Linked DNA regions of Heyndrickxia acidicola. The protein of the gene in region 1 interacts with the protein of each later gene in a pairwise test. Links are inferred from orthologs where the notes say so. Each region holds a gene or a part of one and is shown in the gene's direction. Other genes may lie near its edges.

What was found.
Region 2: the proteins of eno (region 1) and rpe interact in binary tests that used the Escherichia coli proteins (3 or more experiments, as listed by UniProt). The link is inferred for Heyndrickxia acidicola from one-to-one orthologs.

Annotation. Positions count from the first base shown.
Region 1 is NZ_KV440953.1:4,542,791-4,545,929, forward strand. What follows is about bases 316-3,119. They hold eno (phosphopyruvate hydratase), read left to right. Parts: upstream 316-971; coding sequence 972-2,267; downstream 2,268-3,119. Other genes in these bases: gpmI (2,3-bisphosphoglycerate-independent phosphoglycerate mutase), read left to right, coding at 316-855; A5N88_RS21100 (hypothetical protein), read left to right, coding at 2,470-2,961. Also shown: more of gpmI, read left to right, coding at 1-315. UniProt on the Escherichia coli protein: Catalyzes the reversible conversion of 2-phosphoglycerate (2-PG) into phosphoenolpyruvate (PEP). It is essential for the degradation of carbohydrates via glycolysis.
Region 2 is NZ_KV440953.1:1,750,839-1,753,945, reverse strand. The notes cover bases 96-2,867. They hold rpe (ribulose-phosphate 3-epimerase), read left to right. Parts: upstream 96-1,037; coding sequence 1,038-1,697; downstream 1,698-2,867. Other genes in these bases: spoVM (stage V sporulation protein SpoVM), read left to right, coding at 2,797-2,867; A5N88_RS08235 (thiamine diphosphokinase), read left to right, coding at 1,947-2,597; rsgA (ribosome small subunit-dependent GTPase A), read left to right, coding at 154-1,035; pknB (Stk1 family PASTA domain-containing Ser/Thr kinase), read left to right, coding at 96-132. Also shown: more of pknB, read left to right, coding at 1-95; more of spoVM, read left to right, coding at 2,868-2,877. UniProt on the Escherichia coli protein: Catalyzes the reversible epimerization of D-ribulose 5-phosphate to D-xylulose 5-phosphate.

The DNA of each region.
Region 1 (3,139 bases):
ATCTTCGATGAATTCGTGATTCCTTCAGTTATGTTGGGCGAAGATGGCAAGCCTGTTGCAACCATTAAAGATAACGATTCAGTGATCTTTTATAATTTCAGGCCGGACCGTGCCATCCAAATCTCCAATACCTTTACAAATGAGGATTTCCGTTCCTTTGACCGAGGACCTGGACACCCTAAAGACTTATACTTTGTTTGTTTGACTCACTTTAGTGAAACCGTTGACGGCTATGTTGCATTTAAGCCAGTGAACTTAGATAATACACTTGGTGAAGTTCTTTCTCAAAATGGCTTGAAGCAGCTAAGGATTGCGGAAACAGAAAAATACCCGCATGTCACCTTTTTTATGAGCGGCGGGCGTGAAGCTGAATTCCCGGGAGAGGATCGCATCCTCATTAATTCACCAAAAGTAGCAACATATGATTTGAAGCCCGAAATGAGCGCATATGAAGTGACAGATGCTTTGGTAGCTGATATTGAGGCGGATGGCCATGATGCCATCCTGTTGAATTTTGCGAATCCGGATATGGTTGGCCATTCCGGAATGCTCGAGCCTACAATCAAAGCGATTGAAGCAGTGGACGAGTGTCTGGGCAGAGTGGTAGAAGCCATCCTGGCAAAAGGCGGCACGGCTATCATTACGGCAGACCATGGAAACTCAGACGAAGTGGTAACGCTCGAAGGACAGCCAATGACGGCTCATACTACAAATCCAGTACCAGTCATCGTAACGAAAAAAGGAATTGAACTCCGCGATGGAGGCATTCTAGGCGACTTAGCGCCAACCATGCTCGATCTGTTAGGTGTCAAAAAGCCATCGGAAATGACAGGAATCAGTATCATTAAGCACTAAAGCGTTAAAGCGTTAAAGGGGTCTGACCCCTATCGTGCTTTAAAGCAGCAAAGACCAACAACATACAACCAACAAAAATAATAACCTTAAATCTACAATAAAAAGGAGTAATGAACATGCCACAAATTACAGAAGTATACGCACGCGAAGTATTGGATTCCCGCGGCAACCCAACAGTAGAAGTAGAAGTTTATACACAATCAGGAGCATTTGGACGCGCATTAGTACCAAGCGGTGCTTCAACAGGTGAATATGAAGCAGTTGAGCTTCGCGACGGAGACAAGAGCCGTTACAACGGAAAAGGCGTTCTTAAAGCGGTTGAAAATGTGAACGAAGTGATCGCAGAAGAACTAATTGGCTATGATGTAACTGAGCAAGTGCTAATTGACAAGCTTTTAATCGAGCTCGACGGAACAGAAAATAAAGGAAAATTAGGTGCTAATGCCATCCTTGGCGTATCTATGGCTTGCGCACGCGCTGCTGCTGATTTCCTTGGAGTGGAATTATACCAATACCTTGGAGGCTTCAATACAAAACAGCTCCCAACTCCAATGATGAACATCTTAAATGGCGGTGAGCATGCTGATAACAACGTTGACATCCAGGAATTCATGGTAATGCCTGTCGGCGCGCCTTCATTCAAAGAAGCGCTTCGTATGGGTGCTGAAATCTTCCACAGCTTAAAAACAGTATTAAAAGAAAAAGGTCTTAACACAGCTGTTGGTGACGAAGGCGGATTCGCTCCAAACCTTAAATCTAACGAAGAAGCTCTTCAAACAATCATTGAAGCAATTGAAAAAGCAGGCTACAAGCCAGGTGAAGAAGTTATGCTTGCAATGGACGTTGCATCTTCTGAGCTATTCAATAAAGAAGACAAAAAATATCACCTTAGTGGTGAAGGTGTTGTCAGAACTTCTGAAGAAATGGTTGAATGGTATGAATCTCTTGTTGAGAAATACCCAATCATCTCAATTGAAGATGGTCTTGATGAAAATGACTGGGATGGCCATAAGCTGTTAACACAACGTATTGGCCATAAGGTTCAATTAGTAGGCGACGATTTATTCGTTACAAATACCAAGAAATTAGAGCAGGGTATCGAGCAAGGCATAGGCAATTCTATCCTAATCAAAGTGAACCAAATCGGTACATTAACTGAAACATTTGATGCGATTGAAATGGCAAAACGCGCTGGCTACACAGCAATCATTTCCCACCGTTCTGGTGAAACAGAAGATACTACTATCTCTGACATTGCTGTTGCAACAAATGCTGGACAAATTAAAACAGGTGCTCCATCACGTACAGACCGTGTTGCGAAATACAACCAATTGCTTCGCATCGAAGACGGACTTGCTGATACTGCACAATATCTTGGCAAAAATTCTTTCTACAACCTTAAAAACAAGTAATTAATTGAACCTGCTTCAGCTAAAAGGGCTGATTAAAACGGATACGCCCCTGGGAATAACATTTCCTGGGGGTTTTTTATTAATGTAAAGTAAAGCTGCCTTTAAACAAAAAGATAGTATGTTACAATAGGTTATAATCCTTTTTTATTGTTATTAATAGCGATTAACAAAATAATTGAAATCGCGAAAGGAGAGATTCCTATTGAAGCAAAAAGAGAACCGAAACGGTAAAGCAAGTGTTAAAAATATAAAGAAGCGTTACATGGCAGCTATCCTAATTGCAGTTGGAATAGCAGGAGCTGTTATCACAAATTCCTTCCATGCAGCATCCAATGCACAAGCAAGCTCAAAGCCAGCTGTGCAGGATCAATCCAATCTCTTTAATTATTTTAAAAGTGGTGCCTCTGTTTCCTACACAATGCCCAAAAAGCAAAGGGATACTGTAAAGGTCAGCTTCTATAATGATATTAATACACCCGTTAACATATATGTTTCAGTTGAAAAATATAATGCCAGCAAGAAAAAATGGGAGCAGTACGGTCAGACTGCTAAGGCACTTAACCTTAAAGAAGGAGATACACCAACGGATGAGCTAAAAGGTTTTCAGACAGGAAACTATCAGATCCGGGTGAAAATCAAAAAATCCAGCCGCTTTATTGCAGATCAAGTTATCAACAAATTTGTAATCCGTTAGTGTACACATGAGACAATAAAATACATGGCACAGGGCAGATTCCCTCTGGAATTGCCCTTTTTTTATGGACTTTGTAAAAAACTGCACACCAAAGCAGGGGCTGAAGCGGAAATCAACCAGCAGGAGCGACCAGAGTACTGCCCATATCGTAGTGAAAGCCTGAAATAGAAATAAATAC
Region 2 (3,107 bases), 2.8 Mb from region 1 along the record:
ACGTTTCAAATCACCAGCACGACGACTAAAAAATTGCAGCTTACAGTAGAACAAGGAAAAAAAGCGTATTATAAGGTGATGAGGGATAACACGGTTATTGCCGGAGAAACGGTAAATTATCCTGACAGCTAAAAATTTTAGAGGAGTGAACCAATGCCGGAAGGAAAAATAATTAAAGCACTGAGCGGATTTTACTACGTTTTGGATAACGAAAAAGTTATACAATGCAGAGGCAGAGGTGTTTTTAGAAAAAATAAAATTACCCCCTTGGTCGGAGATTACGTTGTTTACCAGGCTGATAACGATCGTGAGGGTTATTTGATGGAAATAAAGGAGAGAACGAATGAACTCGTACGTCCTCCGATAGCCAATGTAGATCAGGCCATTCTCGTTTTTTCTGCAAAAGAACCTGATTTCAGCACCTCTTTGCTTGACCGTTTTTTAGTCATAGTAGAATCTAATAATATTGAGCCGATTATATGCATTTCCAAATTGGATCTCCTAACCGAAGAAGAAAAAGCAGATTTAGAGAAAAAAGCAAGGGATTATGAGATAATAGGATACCAGGTGGTTCGGACATCAGCAAAAACAGATGCAGGAATGAAGGATATCCTGCCTTTGCTAAAAGGTATGACAAGCGTGGTGGCAGGGCAATCCGGTGTTGGGAAATCGTCAATGCTGAATGCGTTAAATACAAATCTTCAGTTGAAGACAAGCATGATTTCCTCTCATTTAGGAAGAGGAAAGCATACCACTAGGCATGTAGAGTTAATTGAGGTTGCGGATGGCCTGGTTGCGGACACACCTGGTTTCAGCGCACTTGAACTCGATTCTCTAGAAGCTGATCAACTGGGAGACTGTTTCCCAGAGATGGTAAAAAGGAGCTCAGAATGCAAGTTTCGCGGATGCCTCCATTTAAACGAACCCAAGTGTGCTGTGAAGGCAGCAGTTGAAGGCGGAGAGATTCCAGATTATCGATATGAACATTATTTACAATTCCTTCAAGAAATTAAAGACAGAAAGCCGAGGTATTAAAAATGGTGAAAATTGCACCTTCTATTCTTTCAGCCGATTTTGCAAAACTGGCAGAAGAAATTAAAGACGTAGAAAAAGGCGGAGCGGATTATATCCATGTAGATGTGATGGATGGCCATTTTGTTCCTAATATTACAATTGGTTCCCTTGTTGTGGAAGCAATTCGCCCGGTGACAGATCTTCCGCTTGATGTCCATCTAATGGTGGAAAATCCGGATCCGCATATTGAAGTATTTGCAAAAGCCGGTGCAGACTATTTATCTGTTCATGCTGAAGCATGTACGCATTTGCATAGAACGATTCAACTGATACGTTCACATGGTGTGAAAGCAGGAGTGGTGCTTAATCCTGCCACTCCAGTCGAAATGATTAAGCATGTCATTCAGGATGTAGATTTGGTTTTATTAATGACTGTTAATCCTGGCTTTGGGGGACAAGCTTTTATTGATTCGGTTGTCCCTAAAATAGCAGAGGTTAAAGCCTTGGCTGATGAAAAAGGACTTTCCATTGAAATTGAAGTAGATGGAGGAATCAACGCTGAAACAGCAAGAATTTGTACAGAAGCGGGCGCGAATGTCCTGGTTGCGGGCTCTGCCATTTACGGGCAAAAAGACCGAGGGGCAGCCATTCAAACGATTCGCAATGGTGCAATGAACAAATAATGCATTGTATAGGCGGCTGGCGATATGTGCCAGCCTCTTTTTTCATTCTGTCAGGCTCCTTTCGTAAACTTTGTTGCTATTGGACACAAAAATATCATTTTTTATATATTTAGTATAAAAACGTGTGAACAGCACACGAAAAGATGCCACGAAGACAGACAAAACACGGAATAATCCTTTGTACGTGAAACAACAATCTATGTGAAAACAGCTTTCTGTTATATATTAATTACTGGGCAGGTGCTTTAATTGACAGATATCCATATCATAGCGGGCGGTCCCGAACAATATTTGCCTGATTTAACACGTTTCCAGCGAAATAATGTCATTTGGGTTGGAGTTGACAGAGGTGTTCTGCACTTAATTTCTGCAGGTATTGAGCCGGAAATGGCTTTTGGGGATTTTGATTCAGTGTCAGATGAGGAGCGCATGCTGATTTCTGCTAAATGTAATCGAATAAAACAATATAAGCCTGAAAAAGACGAGACCGATTTGGAGCTGGCCCTGGATTGGGCAATTCAACAAAATTCATCCTGTATACGGATCTTTGCTGCAACCGGGGGCCGTGCTGACCATTATTTTGCAAATGTGCTGCTTTTAACAAGGCAAAATGTCTTATCTTCTCATGTACAAATTAGTATTATTGACAAACAAAATCAAATTGCAGCATATGTACCTGGAGAGTATTCTATTTCCCTTATGCCCGATAGAAAGTATCTTTCGTTTATACCCATTTCCTCAAGGGTTGAGGGGCTGACTTTGAAGGGATTTAAATACCCACTGGAAAATAAACAAATTACAAGGGGTACTTCTCTGTGCATAAGTAATGAACTAATTCAAGATTCAGGTACTTTTTCTTTTTCAAAAGGCATATTATTGATGGTAAGAAGTCAAGATTAAATTAGCAGACGCCTATTTTTCATTTAATGTGCTCTCTCTCCATTGGGGATGAATATAATGGATTGAAAGAAATATAGGCTGCTGATGTTCATTTATTTTCATTTCATTCTATGCAAGCCCTGCTAATGGCTCGTTTTGCTTGAATATGATACCAAGCAAAGGAGTTGAGTAGTTTTTAGATTGATGAGGAGGGAAATTAATGAAATTTTATACCATTAAATTGCCTAAATTCCTGGGTGGAATTGTACGTGCTATGCTGGGGACATTCAAAAAAGAATAGTGAAACTGATGCTTTAAAGCACCCGATTGGGTGCTTTTATTTTGCAACAGAATGAATAAAATTTTACTTTAAATAAGGCTTTGTTAAACGACACTGTTGTTTTTTGGCTCATTCGTATGAAACGTTCCTTTCTTTACTGTAACCTTTCAGCACAGCTGAAAGGTTACAGTAAAGAAAGGAACGAAAAAACGAGCAGTTATCAACATTGAAATTTAACACAGCTTTAAATA